Regions from separate parts of the Paenibacillus sp. AK002 genome, predicted to be linked through region 2. Evidence: predicted binding sites of a transcription regulator. Region 2 holds the regulator's gene; each other region holds the start of a gene.
The links. The regulator LexA, encoded in region 2, represses DNA repair genes until DNA is damaged. The targets are predictions, from matches to a motif close to CGAACATATGTTCG.
Positions count from the first base shown of each region.

Region 1: M1D70_RS09555 (DNA polymerase IV) is a predicted target of LexA. The motif match lies at 3,020-3,033, and genes of this name have one in related genera.
Region 3: addB (helicase-exonuclease AddAB subunit AddB) is a predicted target of LexA. The motif match lies at 3,377-3,390, and genes of this name have one in related genera.
Region 4: recA (recombinase RecA) is a predicted target of LexA. The motif match lies at 850-863, and genes of this name have one in related genera.

Region 1 is NZ_CP096377.1:2,191,592-2,196,479, reverse strand. Features, by position in the region: partial or broken gene M1D70_RS09575 (DUF421 domain-containing protein) at 1-123, opposite strand, end outside; tRNA gene M1D70_RS09570 (tRNA-Ile) at 304-374, opposite strand; gene M1D70_RS09565 (DUF4367 domain-containing protein) at 657-1,304, shown strand; gene M1D70_RS09560 (YolD-like family protein) at 1,385-1,726, opposite strand; gene M1D70_RS09555 (DNA polymerase IV) at 1,723-2,994, opposite strand; gene M1D70_RS09550 (hypothetical protein) at 3,927-4,664, opposite strand; gene M1D70_RS09545 (ATP-dependent DNA ligase) at 4,842-4,888, shown strand, end outside.
Region 2 is NZ_CP096377.1:2,716,420-2,721,307, reverse strand. Features, by position in the region: gene M1D70_RS12145 (HAD-IA family hydrolase) at 175-966, opposite strand; gene M1D70_RS12140 (hypothetical protein) at 1,010-1,534, opposite strand; gene M1D70_RS12135 (DUF896 domain-containing protein) at 1,693-1,899, opposite strand; gene M1D70_RS12130 (LysM peptidoglycan-binding domain-containing protein) at 2,191-2,562, opposite strand; gene lexA (transcriptional repressor LexA) at 2,739-3,365, shown strand; gene M1D70_RS12120 (hypothetical protein) at 3,434-4,240, opposite strand; gene M1D70_RS12115 (sigma-70 family RNA polymerase sigma factor) at 4,233-4,745, opposite strand.
Region 3 is NZ_CP096377.1:2,019,697-2,024,584, forward strand. Features, by position in the region: gene mtaB (tRNA (N(6)-L-threonylcarbamoyladenosine(37)-C(2))-methylthiotransferase MtaB) at 1-176, shown strand, start outside; gene M1D70_RS08655 (NUDIX hydrolase) at 264-719, shown strand; gene M1D70_RS08660 (Na/Pi cotransporter family protein) at 716-1,687, opposite strand; gene M1D70_RS08665 (class I SAM-dependent rRNA methyltransferase) at 1,897-3,270, shown strand; gene addB (helicase-exonuclease AddAB subunit AddB) at 3,576-4,888, shown strand, end outside.
Region 4 is NZ_CP096377.1:4,518,229-4,523,116, reverse strand. Features, by position in the region: gene M1D70_RS20005 (competence/damage-inducible protein A) at 1-645, shown strand, start outside; gene recA (recombinase RecA) at 934-1,995, shown strand; gene M1D70_RS19995 (regulatory protein RecX) at 2,135-2,872, shown strand; gene rny (ribonuclease Y) at 3,238-4,779, shown strand.

The sequences.
Region 1 (4,888 bases), 520 kb from region 2:
GGCCGTAACAAATTCATGAAAATTCATGTTAGACAACGTTTGTTTGCCCAAAAACCGCGTAATAATCAACAAAATGACGAATGCTGATATACTACGAAGTAAAATAACCATGTGCTCTAGCATGAAGGCCCATACCCTCCTTTCTACCGTATATCTTATGTATGGGCAATTTTTCTAAAAATAAACCGATAAGCTTAGATGCCTTCAGCAGCAATCCGACCTTATCATAAAATCTCATATCGTTCGGTCTAAACAGTCCTGTAAACAGCAAAAAACCCTTGCATCGCAAGGGTTTTCATAAAGTGGGCCCTGAGGGACTCGAACCCCCGACCAGTCGGTTATGAGCCGACCGCTCTAACCAACTGAGCTAAGGGAAACGTTTTTGTGGGGTATAGCCTGTTTAATTTCTTCATTATATATAGGTTTAGATCTGCACATGTTTTCCTGTGTTTTTAAGTTTTTGTTAGCAATTGCGTTAGCAATTTGTGACTTTCGAAAGACTTACTTTTCTCACAAAAAGCATATACAAAATCACAGTTCTTTACAACCCTCCAAAGAATTGAAATCCAGTAATGCTATTTTAATTTCCAACCTTTTTGTTTCTGTGGGGTTTTATATATGAGAGTAAAAATACAGAACAAAAGGATGATCAAAAAATGAAAAAACAAGTTGCTGTTACGGCCTTAGCTTGTGCGCTTGTTCTTGGTGGCGGAGGGTTTGCATACTATTCTTACGCTGCTGGTGCTGAACAAACCGTTATTCCGGTTGTTGCGTCGTCTTTAGAACCACAGCAAAATGAGGAAAGTCATGTGCTTGAAACTTCATCGCCAGACCAAGAAACGTTTGAAATAAAGCCAGAAACAACAGTGGGCCCTGGCGTTCAGGATCCTGAAAATATCGATTTAGCTGATGTACCGGAGGCAGATATACATATTCCGCTTTTAAAAGATAATGCTGCTGCATTACTCAGTTCCTTGGGACTAACTAAACAAAATATTCAAGCGTTGCAAAGGGAGTATGGACTTCACCTTAGATCCTTATTAACAACCACAGATGGTGATGAGATTCGTATAAATCAAGTCGATGCAAATATGGGAGTGTCAGATGCTATTGAGAGCCTGAAGACAGATTATTACCCTGAGACTTCTGAATTAACAGAGGTTAATGGTCTTAAAGCATTGTATGTTGATGGGGAAGTGAGAAAAGTTGTACATTTGATCTCTGATGATCACCTCTTTACTATTTCAGCTAATACGGCCTCGCTTGAAGAATTGATGGATATCGCAAAACAAATTCGTGAATAATGTCCATAATAAAAACAGCTCATAATTGAGCTGTTTTTATGTAGACTTATACACTGTTTTTCATTTGCTATTGTAAAACATCATCCAACTGATATTATTTCATCGATCTTAATCCATTGCCAGTCACCTTCAGCCATAGACAATTTGATCTCCCGTCTGAACGTGTGGATCAGCACGACAATACCCGTTAACTCTGTATCTTCATACTCATCAAACAGTCTTACTGTAACTACACGGTGTTCATGAAAAGACTCGGCCAACGCTTGTTCAATCAATTCCATTTCCTGCGGATCAAGCGTTGGACGGTCTTTTCTCCCCTCTTCGAGCTGCCGACGAATTATTGTCTCCTTATGTTCAGGCAGCATCATACGACTTGACTCCCAAAGGCCGTTACCCTCCAGTTTTTTTCGTGTTGTTGTCATTTATAATGACCTCCTATCTTAGCCGATCGATCGAGTGCCTGACCCGCTGCCGTCATTGAGACCGCCCGAATCAAAATTGAATTTCCATATTTGTTTTTTAGAGCATCAGTTGTCCGTTCTAATGCCATTTGTTTCTCACGGCCAGTATCAAACAGAGACATCTGGTATTCGTTATCGGGAGTGAGCTGCGTCAAGCTAATGCCAACCCGCCGGATCGGCAAGCCATCCCAATGCTCTTCCAGCAGCTTGGAGGCCCAGCGGTAAACTTGCATAGTGATGTTAGATGGGTCCTCCATCTTCATTTGCCTGGAGAAGCCGGTGGGGCGATCAAAGTCTGCTCCCATACACCCGACCGATACAACTTGACCCATGAAACCAAGTGACCTGCAACGCTGACAAACCAACTCTGTTAGTTCTAGCAGCACGACCTTAATCTCTTCGATGGTGCCGTAATCCCGCGGCAAGGTCATCATGTGGCCGACGGATTTAGGAGCGACCTGGTGCGTCCCCGGCAGTACAGGGCTGTCATCGATGCCGTTTGCGATCCTCCAGTATAACTCGGCCTGGATGTCTGAGTTTTTTCCAAACTTGCGCCGCATCATCTGCTTGAGCTTTCCAAGAGGCGTCTGAGCTATACTTCCGATCGTAGGCAATCCCATCACGGTGAAGTGACGAGTCATCCGGCGTCCCACCATGTACATTTCGCTCACCGGAAGCTTCCATAATGTTTCAGGCAACATCTCTTTTGTGAGAGTGTATATACCGGATGGATTTTTCTTGGCGTAATTGTCACAAGCAGTCTTCGCAAGTATCTTGTTCTCAGCAATCCCGAAGCGAATATATACCCCTGTCGCCGCCTTGACATGTGTTTGGATCAGATGAGCCAATTCCTCAGGAGTGTCAGCATGGAGATGCATAGACCCAGTTACGTCCAAAAACTGCTCATCAATACTGAACGTTTCTACAAGGTCGGTATACTGCTTGTAAATGTCCGTGATGAGCATCGCCACATCAATATACCTCTGCATGCGTGGTCGTATCACTACAAGCTCAGGGCACTTTGCATAAGCTTCACCCAGTCTATCCTCCGTCTTAACCCCTTTGGATTTGGCTATAGGGCATGCAGCCAGAACAACGCCTGAGCGCCTTTCTGGATCACCAGCAACCACCAAAGGACGGTTTTTATATTCCGGATGCTCGGCTTTTTCCACACTGGCATAAAAAGATTGGCAGTCCACCAACATAACAACACGCTGCCGTGACTTCAATCCATACCCCTCCTTCGATAAAACAGGAACATTTGTTTGTATTATATGCGAACACCCGTTCTTTTATCAATGTAAAATTAATGTAATGAAATGGGTTATACCTTATCACCGTCCGCGTAACAATGAATACGTGTTATGTTTGGCGGAAAGTTCAATCCAGACGGAGAGTATCGCGCAAAGCAGGAGCGCTTAACCTGACCGCATTGGAGTATCGGTTTGTCGATAAGACTGCTCAATCCAAAAACCTGAAGAGAAACGATCAGAACAAGCAAGATACTTCGTTAGGTAGTATAATTTGCTTGATCCCGGCGGCTTACGGAGTTTTTCATGCGATGTTTCGTATAGGAGAAAATTGCGACTGGAGTGTTGATTCAGTCATACAACAAGAGGAAACCTAATAATCATAATTCGATAAAATCACACGAACTAAGTATGGATGAGAAATACAGCGCACGTAATTCTTTGCCGAAGCAAAGGTATAGTGTACAATAGTGAAAATTAAATATTATAAATTTATACTGACCTGTAAAAACATATCAATTAGAATGGAAGAAAGCTCTTTTACCTCAAGAGAGGAGGAAGTTAATGTTTATTGATAAGTTGCTAGGAGTTTTCGGTGGATTGTGTAGCGTTGTGATTTATATTATCGTTTGTTTTTTCAGTCCTACCGAAATGTTGAATTGGGGTACTATTACGATCTTACTCTTTATGTTGTTTATCCCTGGTTGTTTGGCAGTTTTTTCAGCCATAGTACGTAGAAGAGGACTCATGCTAATTTCTATAGTTTGGTTATTACCTGTAGTTCTTTATTTCTCTGGGGGAAATGGAGTATATAGATATACGTGGATTATAATCGTGTTGTTATCTGTTAGCTTCATCTTAATGAACTTTAAGAAACCGACTACCCATAGTAGGTAGTCGGTCAATTTCACTTAATATATTTCGATTGTACTCCACAACAATAGTTCGCCTTCGCCAGTTATGTCCTGAATCGCATCATAGTCAAAAGCAGCATTGTTTTCTCCCCAAACGTAGACATTGTGAGTAACCCATGTTCCTTTATTATGGTCACCAAAATCATAATTATGAAAACTACCATACGCTGCTTGTCCTACTGCAGTGCCATCTTGCCTATCATTTCTCCATGATTGTTCAAGATCAACGTACCAATTAGTTTCGAGTGGAGAATTTTTAACAGCCCAAGTTGCAGATCCGCCAGTACTATACGCAGGATACCCATTCTGTGAATACCAGTATAGCAGAGCTTTTGTATAGACAATATCCCAATTCGCGGGATCTTTTGTTAACAACTTAATTTGCTTGTTCCACAAAGGAGCGAAAGGCTCAATCGTTTTTTGGTATCTGGGGTCATTAGACAGGTCAGTTCTAATAACGTTATATGTATTATTCTCGGAGTTCACTTTAATGTCTAATCGAACTGGGTTATCAGCAGCATTACCTGAGCCACTAAAAATCCTTCTCTGTGTTCCATCAGAAAGTTGTTGAATGGTCACCTTCAAACTCTCATTCTTTTCGACCGGTGACAGAATAGTCTCCTTAACAACAGCCTTAGGACTTTCTTTTACTTCTTCTGCAGACGCTACCCCAGAAAATAAACCAGCTACTAGTGTCAGAGAAAACAAAATACTTAATACTCTTCTTTTCTTCATTGTTACTCCCTCCCATTTATAGTGTTTAATTACCTTTATATAGTAATATATGTATATAAAAGATGTCTATGGATTCTAATAAATTATTTTTCATAATTGATAGAATATTCATATAATAGAATAAAACACTTCTCTTTACCTTACTAACTAGCTGTATAATTGATTAGAGGTGTTTTTATGTTTATTGATCCGATGTTACTCGCAACAGCGCCAGCTCCGTTTTC
Region 2 (4,888 bases):
GCTTACAATTGTGTGACGTTTGTCACTGCCAACAGCCTCTTTTCTTTCAAATATGGCAACCAACAAAAAAACAGCCCCGAATTGCAGCAGCTGCTGCAAGGACTGTTCCTATGTACGCTATTATATCTCGCTAATGTATCTTGTAGAGTAGTCGTGAACTCTTAATCACGTCATTTATAAGGACGCCACAATAGCATGCAGCTCGGATAAATGTTTGATCTCATACTTCGGCTGAATCGCCGGATCATGAGGCCGGTCTACTCGATTGATCCAAACCGTATGCAGTCCTGCGGCATTCCCGCCTTTAATATCTGTGGTCAGCTTATCTCCCACCATTACGGCCTGATCCGCCTCGACGCCTAACAGATCAAGTGCATGCTTGAATATGGAAACATCCGGCTTGCCTTTGCCGAAATCACCCGAGATAATAATGTGGTCAAAATAAGGGACCAGTTCGGGAACGCCATCAAGCTTCTCCTGCTGCAAATCCGGACTTCCGTTCGTAAGAAGCAGCAGCTTCACGTTACCCTGCAATTCCTTCAGCACTTCAAAGGTTTCTTCATATACATAAGGTCTTGTTCTGCGTTCCGCCGCAAATTGCGCTGCCAACGTCTCCGCCAACGCTTCATTATCAACGCCAAGGCGATGAAGTCCGCGCCGCCAGGATTCCTTACGATATACGGGAGCCAATTCTTGCAGCTTTCGGAATTCGGGCTGGGATCCTGCCGTAAAATTAGCCCACAAGCCCTCAAACGGATTGATTCCGATCATCTTGGTAAAAGCAAAAGTATCATAGGATTCATACAATGCTCTTGCTTCCTCCCGCACCGCGGCCAAAAGCGCGCCGGCATCAACGCCGGTTTCCGCCGCTCCGGCTTGGCATGTCACTTCAAACGCTTCTTCTACACTGCGTTCATCCCATAACAACGTATCGTCCAAATCAAACAAAACCGCAGCAATCGGCATTTCTCTCCCACTCCTCATATACATTGTGATCTACTCTATCGGGTTAGTTGTGCTCCACTGGAATTTGATGAGTTTTTGCGAACTCTTCCAATCTTTCGCCCATGGCTTTGGTATCGTAAAGATTCATCATACGGGAGAACACCCAGTTGCCTGCTTTTCCCTTGCCTTGGATCACGACGGAACCCGAAGCCAATTTGATCTTCTCGATATCGGATACGGCCAGACGGCGTTCCCGGTTGAACTTCATGGTCGACACGGAAGCGCGCTCAATCTTCAAATAAGGCTTGCGGAGAAATATCATGAGCGCCAACAGGATATACAAGCTGACGCCAACCCAATTCAATACATCATTGCTTCCGCCGGCTGCCTGTGAAGTTGCCGTTCCGAGAAGCGCATACAAACCGGCCAATGCAACAAGCACTAACGGAAGTACATACTTACGTCCCTTAAACACGTCATGCTTATCATTAATCGCAGAACCTTGATACGAGGTCAGCCCCTGCTTTTTGCGCTGTTTGTTAAGTTGCGACATATTTTTGCTGACTTTTCTTTCCCATGAACGTGACATTTGGTTCCCCCTGAACTCATATTCAAAATGTTTATAAACCATATAAACTTGGGGTAACCGTAATCGATTCTCCGAATGACCGTTACCCCAAGTATTATTATGCTATCCTTCTATCTGTTCACGGATCCGCTGAATATAATCGTTGAACGGTTAATCGACTAGTGCTTTAATCGCGGGCCGCCTTTTTGTTCGTTTTCATCAACCCATTCAATCGATTCCAGCTGTTGTCTAAAGTTACTGCGAATATTGTTAAGGTATATTTCCCGAAGGTCGGCCCGTTCTTTGAGCTCCTCCTCGGTCAACCCTTCATTCTTCTTCTTTCTTGCTAATACATTGATGCGTTCTACCAAAGTATCGATGTCCATGACTTCTCCTCCAATTTCGATATCATGTATAACTTAAACATGTGAAAAAGAGCTTGTCAAGGCAACTACGCCCTTGCAAACTCTTCTAAGAACAAATAGGAACATATGATGCGCATAAACGAATACCGTCTATGGGGAGGTAATCTATAGTTATCTATTGTAAACGCGCGATTACGCGTAAATGATTCAATCTGACAAGCAGAATATGATGTGTCATTAAACAGGAAGTAACCAGCAGTATGTGGTGATTATATGGAGCATGAATGCCTATTGGTTAGAAGCAACGCCAAATCACCAAACCGGCAATGACAGCACTTCTCCAGCCTGTATGTCCGGACCCTTCAATCCGTTCATTCTTCGTATGCTATCCAGATATACGCGTGTATCCATATCCGCAGGTTTGTGAAGGGAAGCAATTCGCCACAAGCTATCGCCATATTGAACGATCACCTGCTTCTCTCCAGTCGGCTTCTCTGTCCCCCCGGCAAAAACGGAATATGCACCTGTCCAAAAGATGGCTACAATAAGCAGGGTGAACAGCAATTTATTCAAAGGGATCGAAGCTATCTTCGATTTCAAGTAAATGCCCCAAGTCTTCGATGATTGTTCTGTTACCACCGGAACGTTCTCATAAATGCTGCGGTATGTACTGTATTTCAACATGGAATCATCACCTCCCAAACAAGTGTTCTCTTATGGATTCATCTTAACACGAACACTTGTTTGATTCAATACCCAAAAGAACATTTGTTCTATTTTTATTTTAGAACTTATGTTTGTACGAACGGTAGTTCTATGTTATAATTTTCCCAAACGTTACTAAATGGGGTTGATACGGCATGTCGAAAATATCCAGCCGCCAGCTGGCGATCTTAGAGTTTATCCGCAACGAAGTTCGTAGCAAGGGTTACCCGCCTTCTGTCCGGGAAATCGGCGAGGCTGTCGGACTAGCTTCCAGTTCTACGGTCCATGGTCATCTGGACCGTTTGGAGAAGAAAGGCCTGATCCGCCGTGACCCTACGAAACCAAGAGCGATCGAGCTGCTTGGCCAAGAAGAATCCGAGAGCGCGAATCTGTTTACGCACACCATTGCCAGAGTGCCTGTCGTTGGTAAAGTCACAGCAGGCGTTCCGATTACGGCCATGGAGAACATTGAAGATTATTTCCCGCTCCCGCAGCATTATGTAGGCGACGATAAGGTGTTCATGTTGTCTGTAGTCGGCGACAGTATGATTGAAGCCGGTATTCACAGCGGTGACTACGTCATCGTTCGCCAGCAGCAAACCGCGGACAATGGTGACATTGTCGTAGCAATGACAGAAGAAGATGAAGCAACCGTGAAGACCTTCTACAAGGAGAAGGATCATGTACGATTGCAGCCGGAGAATCCTACCTATGAGCCGCTGCGCTTGAACCATGTAACGATTCTCGGGAAAGTGATCGGTCTCTTCAGGGACGTACACTAATTTCATAGATTTATGAATAAGAGGTTACCTTCCTTATTTGGATGGTAACCTCTTTTTTAGGACATGCACTAGAACGTTCCGATCTTACGCAACACTAGAACTAACGCATTTTGCCTAAGATCTAATTGATACATTCTTTCAGAAACATAATCCGTCGAACCTTCGCCTCCCGGTCCCTCGGTGGACTGCAGAACAAGCTTATTCTCCTTTACCTCGGGAGCCGTACCTGGTCTATAATATGAAAAGTAGGATACCAAGGACTCATCCTGAAATCGGAGCTGGACGGCTTTACCCGTTTCATGCTCTACGGCGAACGCATAGATTTGTATGCCATGACAGTCCCTATATTGCGGTGCGAGTATAAATACGTCGGCAGCTTGAAACGGCAGGCGAATCATATCAACCGGAGCAGATGTCGGTTGAATAAATGTAAGACCCTCCAGCGTAGTGACTTCATTTGTAACTTGGTTAGTACTATACTGCACGCTGTAGTTTCCGGTAAACGACCGATCCGTTTCGATACCGAAGCAGCTCGGCGCACCCAATGTCGTTATTTTTTCCTGTCCAACTGCAATAACGTTTAACCTTCCTTCATCCGTTACGCCTTGTGCCCGGATTGTCTCCTCCCTACCAGGAGGCATAGTCCCTCCTCTCTCTTGTTCCTCACTGCCAAAAGGCAATTGAAAGGCAATTAAAATAATCAGAAGCATAAACCCGCCAGCTAATCCAACTTGTAAGTATTTTCGACGTTTAGGTTTGCTGTATGTGAAAATCACGGACCTATGCACGTTTTCTTTCATTACGGACGTGAACTTTTCATTTGAAAAAGGAGCTTTTTTAGCACGGTTGTACCAGTCTGGTTTATCCTCACTCATCGTTCTTCTCCTTCATTAAGTTTTGTACTTGTTTCCTGGCCCGATGCAATCTGGATTTTACGGTGCCTGTCGCAATATGAAGCAGCTCCGCAATTTCATGCATCGGCATTTCATAGTATAGGTCCAGCACCAACACTTCCCTAAGCTTGCTCGGCAAAGTCATAATCATTGCCCATATTTCATCCGTATACTGCTCGTCCAAATATTCCGCTTCCGCTGACCGGCTTGACGAACTGGCGGTAAGCTTGTCTTTAAGGATGACTTTCCGAAAGAAAAAAGCCTGTTTGTACCGGAACGCCGTATGTCGCGTGATCGTAAGCAGCCACGTTTTCAGCGTCGCCTGACCGCGAAAGGTATGTATGCCGTAATAGGCCTTAATAAAGGCTTCTTGTGCAATATCGTCTGCCAAGGCATGCTGTTTGGTCAAAAAATACGCATAATTCCACACATCATTTCCATATTCATTCATGATTTTATCCAGCGTCTGGCTGTCCATGGCCGTCATCTGCTTCAAGTATTCGAGCTCCAACCGATTCACCTCATCTAATTAGAGTCATGGAAGCGGGTAAAGGTTCCTTTTTTCGTAAAACAAAAAAGAATCTTCCCGTAGGTAAGGGAAGATTCTTTATGGACTAATATTAGTGCGTG
Region 3 (4,888 bases), 700 kb from region 2:
CCAAAGGCGGAAAGATGCAGGGTTACAGCGACAACTACCTGCAGCTTGTATTCAACGGATCGCCTGATCTCGAAGGCAAGCTGTGCCGCGTAAAAGTAACCAAAGCCGGTGTAAATGAATGCGAGGGCGAACTCCTCAGCGTCATGGATCATGGATTAAAGGCAGCTGCCCAGTAATATTCCATAGCGGCCATACCAGACAAGGATTTCATTTCCTGGCTACCGGAAGTGGAGTCCTTGTTGTACATGAAGGAGGAACAGGACATGGCATATACACAAATTTCCGCGGGCGGCGTTGTATACCGTTATCATGAAGGGGCGCTTCAGATCCAGCTCATTTTGGACCGTTATGGAAAAACCTCGCTTCCCAAAGGCAAGATGGAAGCCGGTGAATCCGTCGAGCAGACGGCTCTCCGAGAAATACGCGAGGAGACAGGTATAGTCGGATCCATCACTTCTCCAGTGGACATTATTGCATATAAATACCATCATCCCGAATTCGGCCAGGTCGACAAGGAAGTTCACTACTACCTGGTTAAGGCAGAAGGAGGCATCCTAAAACCCCAAATCGAGGAAATCAACGGGGTGGACTGGTTCGAGCCTCTTGCCGCATGGAGGAAGCAGCGGAGCAACGGGTACAATAACAACGATATCATCCTGCGTAAAGCGCTGATGCTGCTTGAAGTCGCTATTCCGGCGGATGAAGATATGAAATTTTAGGACTGCAACCGCTTATTCCAGAAAGGCAGATAGCATAGAGGTAGCGCGATCAGCGAGCATACGATGTTAAACAGGGTTTGCGCATGGGCGATTTGTCCGGCCGGATCTGCGGCTAACCATCCGGATACGGCGGTTAATCCCGCTGTGAACGGAATAAAGAGCAGGACTCCGCCGATATTAAGCCCCAAATGGGACCAAGCCACGAATCGTCCGGCACGGCTGCTGCCAATCGCTGCGATGAGCGCCGTCACGCAGGTGCCGACATTGGAGCCCAGCACGATCGCGACGCCGATCTCGGGAGGCAGCGCTCCGCTGGCAGCGAGCCCCATAGCCATGGCGATGACGGCGGCGCTGCTGTGCATCAAAGCCGTCAGGATCGCACCGGCTGCAATGCCCCAGAGGACGCTTTGCGAGGCGTGGTCAAGAAACCATTGGAACAACCCGAGGCTTTGAAGGGTCGGCCCAATGGATTGCATGATTTGTATCGCGAGCAGCACCAGCGAAAATCCGGCGACAGCGAGGCATAAAAATTGGCTGCGGATCAACTGGTTTTTTAACTTGTCGTGACTCGCAGGTACGCGCTCGCTGACAAGAACGGCTCCGACCCACAGCATCAGCGAGAGGACAAGCAGAGGCATGGCGGCTTGTCCGATCTGCAGGCTGATGAGTTCGGTGGTTACCGTCGTGCCGATGTTCGTGCCGAGAATAACGCCCAAGGTACCGGACAGGCTTAACAATCCGGCATTGGCAAAGCCTATCGCCAGCACGGTTACGGCGGTGCTGCTCTGCAGCAGGGCCGTGACCGCCGTGCTGGCAATCATGCCTTTCAGGGGCGTGGATGTCGCTTTATGGAGCCACTTATGCAAGAGCGGTCCGGCCCAGCGTTGGAGGGCGACCTCCATGACCTTCATGCCGAACAGAAACAGGACAAGACCATAACAGACGGGAAACCAGAGCGTGGATAGCATGATGTTCTCCTTTTTGTAAAATAAGGTGGGAGCGGAGTTTCCAGCAAAGCCGAAAGTCATCGATCATCGCAAGAAAACGATCTCTTCACGCGGTCGGGTAACTGTGAAAGCACGTCGGTCGACGTTTTTCTTAATTACGTATATGACCCTTGGCGGACATGCATGCCTATTGCAATAAACCAGGGGATAACTTTAAGGAGTGAAATACAGTGCCATCGGTTATTTTGGAGCGCAGTCGAAAAAAGAGACTGGAGCAGGGGCACCCTTGGGTGTATAAAAGCGAGATTGCTTCTGTCGAGGGCGAGCCCGAGCCGGGCGATATCGTATCGGTGTTCAACCACCAAGGCCGTTTTCTTGCCTCCGGGTATTACAATCCGTTATCACAAATCACCGTGCGCACCGTTTCGTATGAGCCGGTCGAGGCGATGGACAAGGCTTTTTTCGCAGCCAGATTCCAGGAATGCCTGAAACACCGGGAGCGGTTTATCGGAGACGAGAATGCTTACCGGCTGGTATACGGCGAGGCTGATTTTCTGCCGGGGCTGATCGTGGACCGTTTTGCCGACGTGCTGGTCGTGCAGCTACTGACGCTGGGCATGGATCGATGCCGTGCGGACATCGTGGAGGCGCTTGTCGAAGTGGTACAGCCGAAAGGAATTTACGAGCGCAGCGACGTTTCCATCCGGGAACTGGAAGGGCTGGAACAGCGCAAGGGAACTCTTTACGGGGAGTGTCCCCGCCACGTCATCGTGACGGAGAACGGCTTGAAGATCAAAGTGGATATCGAAGAAGGTCAGAAGACCGGATATTTCTTTGATCAGCGGGAGAACCGGGCATCCATCAAACCGTTAATGACCGGTTGGGGAAGCCGCAGCGGGATTACGCTTCAGCCCGTGGAGCGGGATGGCGAGACGAAGACCCTGCCGGTGAACAAAAGCGGAAAAGAAGTTACGTTCCCGTATTGGGACGGCGCAACGGTGCTGGAATGCTTTTCGCATACGGGCAGCTTCACGCTGCATGCATGCAAATACGGCGCCAAGAAAGTCACCTGTCTCGACATATCGGAGCATGCCATCGAAAGCGCCAAAGAGAACGTGGAATTGAACGGATTCCAGGATCGCGTGGAATTTGTGGTGGATGACGCCTTCCAATATTTGCGCAGCCAGGTAAAGGGTTTGGAAGAGCGCGAGCTGCGTGCCCAAGGGGACCAGAAAGTGGATACCTCGAAACCGTTGACCGCGGGCGGGGGGCGATCCTGGGACGTGGTCATTCTGGACCCGCCGGCGTTTGCCAAAACCAGGTCGGCCGTCAAGGGGGCTTGCCGCGGGTACAAGGACATCAACCTCCACGGCATGAAGCTGGTCAACGAGGGTGGATATCTGGTTACGGCAAGCTGCTCGTACCATATGCGGCCGGATTTGTTCCTGGAGACGATCCAGGATGCGGCGAAGGATGCCGGCAAAATTCTGAGATTGGTGGAATGGCGTGCGGCCGGCAAGGACCATCCGCAAATTCTCGGGGTCGACGAGGGACATTATTTGAAATTCGCCGTCTTTGAAGTGCGCAGCAAATCAAAACTGTAGACACCCCAGTTTGGCGGTTCATGTAAAGGATCTTGCAATGGTGGATAACCACGATGGCAGGGTCCTTTTTTATATGTCCGAAATCGTTGGGAATGGGAATGAAATCCAAACGTATGTTCCACCAATCAGGACTTATGTTATACTAGTAATCAGCATCTTTTTTGATAGGGTCGAACCATCACGCAAGATTTGACATACATTTTTGATCTTGAACTACTAGATTCAAAGGGCATGATTTCACCTGATAAGCAGCTGGTTTTGAAGGTGAATGAGTCTCTTTCGGCAAGATGTAAAGGAGGCATAGCATGGGCGTTCAATTTGTTATCGGCAGGTCGGGCAGCGGCAAGAGCACGTCGATCCGCCAAGAGATGATCGAACGGTTGGAGCATAATCCCAAGGGGGATCCGATGATCCTGATCGTTCCGGAGCAAGGGTCCTATGAAGCAGAGCACGCGCTCGTCAATGCGGGAGGCATTCGCGGAATGATGCGCGCGCAGGTGCTTAGCTTCCGCCGTTTGGCTTACCGGGTCATGCAGGAAACCGGCGGAGCCGCGAAAGTGGCGATCAGCGAGGAAGGAAAGCGTATGCTCCTGTATAAAATTCTGCGGAGGCGCAAGGAAGAGCTCCACATGTTCGGCGCCTCGGGAGAGCAGCATGGCTTTGTCGGCAAGCTGAGCGAGCTGTACACGGAAATGAAGCGCTATTGCATTGACGCCTCATGCGTGGAGGAGCAGCTGGGACAGATGGTATCCGGCTCCGGGAATTCACCGATGCTGCGGCGGAAGCTGGAGGACATCGTGACGGTCTTTCGCGATTTCGAGCTTGAAATTTCACGGTTTTACATGGATGAGGAAGACACGCTGGTCTCATTGGCTGAGGGTGTGACCGAATCGGAATATATCAAGCGTGCCGACATCTGGATCGACGGCTTCCACGGCTTTACGCCGCAGGAGTACCGGGTGCTGCGGGAGATCATCGCACACGCCAAGCGTGTGACGATCGCGCTGACGCTGGATAAGCCTTACAAGAACGGGACGGTTCCGCATGAGCTGGATCTCTTTCATCCTACTGCGGTGACGTACATAAAGCTCAAAGGGATTATCGATGAGATCGGGCTGGAGGCGGAGCACCGCATTCTTCATCCCGATGTTCTGCCGCGGTTTCAGGAATCTTCCATGCTTGCCCATCTCGAGCGCGGTTATGATCGGAAGAGACGCTGGGCGGAACCGGATGAAGGCCCAGACACAGCGAGCAGTCCAAACCGCGGGAGGAAAGGTCTGCTTTTACACGCTGCCAGCCATCGCCGGGCCGAAATCGAAGGAGCTCTGCGCGAAATGCTGCGGCTGGCACAGGAGGAAGGGGCAAGATACCGCGAAATGGCTGTTTTCGTCCGGAATATGGGGGACTATGAGCATCTGATGGGTCCTTTGTTCAGGGAATACGGCGTTCCTTATTTTCTCGATCAGAAGCGGAGCGAGCTTCACCATCCGCTGGTCGAGTTCATTCGCTCTGCGCTTGATGTCATCGGTCGCCGGTGGCGTTATGAGGACGTATTCCGCTGCGTGAAGACGGATCTGCTGCTGCCGCTGGACGGTTCGCTTACCCGTGAGGACATGGA
Region 4 (4,888 bases), 1.8 Mb from region 2:
GATCCGACGATTGCTCTGTATGCCAAGGATGGGGAGGTCACCGTCCGCATCTCCACGAAGGCCTCCAGCGAGTCTGACGCGATGGTCCGACTGAATGAACTGGAGGCCAGGATCCAGGAGAGAGGGCCTGAATTTATGTATGCCAACGAGGATGTGCCTATCGAAAAGGTCATCGTGGACATGATGGCAGATCGAAGCTGGACCCTGAGCGCGGCGGAGAGCTGCACGGGAGGACTTGTAGCGGAGACCCTGACCTCCATTCCCGGAAGCGCATCGATGTTTCTTGGGGGGATCATCTGTTACACTAACCAGATCAAGGAGAAGCTTGTGCATATCCCTCATGCGCTGCTGGAGGGCGACGATGCGCCGGGGGCCGTCAGTGCGGAGGTTGCAGAAGCGCTTGCGGATCATGTCCGGATGGTAACCGACAGCGACTTCGGTTTATCGGTGACAGGCGTGGCAGGTCCGGGTTACGCGGAACGCAAGCCTATAGGGCTGGTCTACATCGGATTGTCCCAAAGGGGCAAAGAAACGGAAGTGCATGAGCTGAACCTCCAAGGCAACCGCGAAACGATCCGGCTCCGCGCAACCAAAGCGCTGCTATACCGGCTTTGGCAGCGTCTCGTAGCGTCTGAGCAGGCTTAGGCTTCGTGGAGAAAAAGGGACCGAGCATTTGGAAAAGTAAAAAATTTACACCTTGCTAAATAGCCGTTCTTGAATTTAGGAACCGTTGCAAGTATAATGGGAAATACGGAAGAACCGTGGCATATCGATTGATGTTGCCACGGTTCTTGTTCTTTATACATAGGGTTCGGAGCATGAACGGGAAGGGGAGTTGAATAAAAAAAACGAATGTATGTTCGAAAAAAAGCTTGGCAAACGTGTCAAAACAAGGTATGATAAGACTATCAACAGTGAAGGGTTGTGGAACAATTGTCAGATCGTCGTGCTGCGCTGGAAATGGCGCTTCGTCAGATAGAGAAACAGTTCGGAAAAGGTTCCATCATGAAACTGGGTGAATCCACCCATATGCAAGTTGAGATTGTGCCAAGCGGATCGTTGGCATTGGATATAGCTTTAGGAACCGGCGGCTTGCCTAGAGGCCGGATTATCGAAGTGTACGGCCCGGAATCCTCCGGTAAAACAACAGTAGCCCTGCATGCCATCGCAGAGGTTCAGAAGGCTGGCGGACAAGCTGCATTTATCGATGCCGAGCATGCTCTGGATCCATCGTATGCAAACAAACTGGGCGTTAATATTGATGAATTGCTGCTCTCCCAACCGGATACGGGCGAGCAGGCGCTGGAAATTGCGGAAGCTCTGGTACGGAGTGGAGCCGTCGATGTCATCGTTATTGACTCGGTTGCCGCGCTTGTACCGAAAGCCGAGATCGAAGGCGACATGGGTGATTCCCACGTAGGTCTGCAAGCCCGTCTGATGTCCCAGGCTCTTCGTAAATTGTCGGGTGCCATCAATAAGTCGAAAACGATTGCCATCTTTATCAACCAGCTTCGCGAGAAGGTTGGCGTTATGTTCGGTAACCCTGAAACAACCCCAGGCGGACGTGCTCTGAAGTTCTATTCCACGGTTCGTTTGGACGTGCGTCGAATTGAGAGCATCAAAATGGGCAACGATGTGGTGGGTAACCGCACACGGATTAAGGTTGTTAAGAACAAGGTAGCTCCACCTTTCAAACAGGCCGAGCTTGATATTATGTACGGCGAAGGCATCTCTAGAGAGGGAAGCCTGATCGATATCGGTACGGAGCTGGATATCGTGGATAAGAGCGGAGCATGGTATTCTTATGCCGGTGACCGTCTTGGTCAAGGCCGCGAGAATGCGAAGCAGTTCTTGAAGGAGAATCCGGAGATCGCAAGCGTGATCGAGAACAAGATCCGTGAAGCGAGTAATCTGACGACGGCTGTTCCTGAGCCTTCCGACAAGGAGAAGGAACAAGAGCAATTGGAAGAGCAAGAGTTGTTTAAGGTAGAGTAATAAATCGCTGGTTAACGATGACAGTGTTTGGGACCGTCCGGTGTGGGTAACGCCAGACGGTCTTCTTTGCATTTATTTCTGCCGAATCATTGGTCTTGACGATGTGTCGAGAAGCGTGCAGCAGTGAAGGGAGCGTCGTATGGATATAGAGAATAAAGAAATGTCGGGGCAGGCGGATTCCTCGGGAATTGGACATTTTCCGGAAGACGAGGATCTGGTCATAACTTCTGTCGAAATGCTGAAAAAGCCCAAACACCGGTATCAAATCGCGTTCGGTCCGTACCTTATGACCGTTCATGAAGACGTGATGCTTAAATATCGCATGTTAAAGGGAAATGTTTTTCGCAAGGAAGAGCTGCTGGAGATTGTCGTGGCAGATGAGCGGCAGCGGGCTTACGTGGAAGCGCTGAATCATTTGGCTCGGAAACCTAGGACGACTCAGGAGATCACGCAGCGTCTGCAGCAAAAGGGGTTCGAGCCCGGCAGCGTGGAGACGACGCTGGAACGCCTCGAGAAGGACAAGCTGTTGGATGACGCGCTGTACGCTAAGATGTGGGCAGAGCAGCGCATGACCAGCCATAAGAAGGGACGGCTGTGGGTTAAGCAGGAGCTGAGGCAGAAGGGGATCGGCACCGAGCTGATTTCGGAGGCTTTGGGCGAGATCAGCGCAGAATCGGAATTGGAGAGCTGCTTGGCCGTGGGACGAAAAAAATGGCAGCAAACCCAGGGGGAGCTGCTGGATCGCAAACGTAAAACCGGAGCATATTTAATGCGTAGGGGGTTCGGGGGAGAGCCTGTGCGTCAGGCACTCAAACTTCTGATTGAAGAGGAGCAGGAGAAAGGCGAATGGGACGAAGAGCCGTATGATATTGAATAAAGCGCAAGCAGGTGCGCATTTTTTCGCTAAAGAAATGGTTTCACTGGATGAAACTGACGTTTACCCATTGCTTTCCCTTGACAATATCTTTTTATAAATACTAAAATAAATATGAATCTTTTTATCATAAATTAGAATCCTTTTTCCTTCCAAAAAAGTGACTACTTTGTGAAAGATTCTTAAATCGCCAATTCATAGTGAAATGTATTCCGCTGGCTAAGGCGGGATTTGCGTACGGTCATTATGGCGTGCGCAGTATGGACGGCAGCTTCCACTGCCGGAAAATTTTATGTATGAATGAGTAACCTGACAATTGCACATTTTCCCAAGGAATGCCTTGGAGGAACCAACGAGGAGGTGATCAGATGGATTCCATTTGGTGGATCGTAATCGTTCTCGTTGTAGCCGCTATATTCTTTGGGTTCGGTTATTTTATTCGCAAATCCCTTGCAGAAGCTAAAATTTCCAGTGCCGAGCATGCCGCTTTGCAGATCGTCGAAAGTGCGAAGAAGGAAGCAGAAGCATTGAAGAAAGAAACGGTTCTCGAAGCTAAAGACGAAGTTCATAAAATCAGAGCCGAAGCTGAAAAAGACACTCGCGAGCGCCGGAATGAAATTCAACGGCAGGAGCGCAGATTGTTGCAAAAGGAAGAGTCGCTGGATAAAAAAATAGAATCTTTGGAACGTAAAGAAGAACAAGTGGCGAACAAAGAGAAACGAATAGAGGAAACCCAGCAGCAAATCGATGCCATTTACAAGAAGCAAACGACAGAACTGGAGCGCATCTCCAACCTGACGATGGAGGATGCCCGCAGCATCATTCTCAGCAATGTTGAGCAAGAAGTTCGTCATGAAACCGCTCAGATGATCAAAGAAATCGAGCAGCAGGCGAAGGAAGAAGCAGATAAGAAATCACGCGAGATCATCACGCTGGCTATTCAACGCTGTGCGGCTGATCACGTAGCTGAGACCACAGTTTCTGTTGTCACCTTGCCGAACGAAGAAATGAAAGGCCGGATTATCGGACGTGAAGGCCGAAACATTCGTGCGCTTGAGACCCTTACAGGGATTGACCTTATTATCGATGATACTCCGGAAGCTGTCATTCTGTCCGGATTTGATCCGATTCGCCGTGAAATTGCCCGTACGGCTTTGGAAAAGCTCGTGGCGGACGGACGGATTCATCCGGCTCGTATCGAAGAAATGGTGGAGAAATCCCGCAAGGAAGTGGACGAACGCATTCGCGAGTATGGAGAACAAGCCACTTTCGAGGTTGGCGTACACGGTTTGCATCCGGATTTGATCAAAATTTTGGGTCGACTGAAATTCCGTACGAGCTATGGACAAAATGTGTTGAAACACTCCATGGAAGTGGCCTATTTGACTGGCCTGATGGCCGGCGAACTGGGCGAAGACATCGTGCTTGCGAAACGGGCAGGACTGTTGCATGACATCGGTAAAGCGCTGGATCATGAAGTGGAAGGATCGCACGTTGAAATCGGCGTGGAGCTGGCGAAGAAGTATAAGGAACATCCGGTGGTTATCAACAGCATTGCCTCTCATCACGGTGATTGCGAAGCAACTTCGGTTATCGCCATGCTGGTGGGTGCAGCCGACGCATTGTCCGCTGCCAGACCGGGAGCACGCAGAGAGACGCTTGAGACGTACATCCGTCGTCTTGAGAAGCTCGAGGAAATTTCCGAATCCTTTGAAGGTGTTGAGAAATCCTACGCCATTCAAGCAGGACGTGAAGTTCGCGTCATGGTACAGCCGGAAAAAATCGACGATGCCGAAGCATTCCGCTTGGCACGCGACATTACCAAAACGATTGAAAATGAACTGGATTATCCGGGTCATATTAAAGTCACCGTTATCCGGGAAACCCGTGCGGTCGATTACGCGAAATAGAGTTTGGACCTTAAAAAGTGGCCGCATTCCGGCCACTTTTTATCTTTAAGATATCCGAAAATACATATCGGACTATCCATGAATCGGGAACCGACCTGCCTGGGATCAA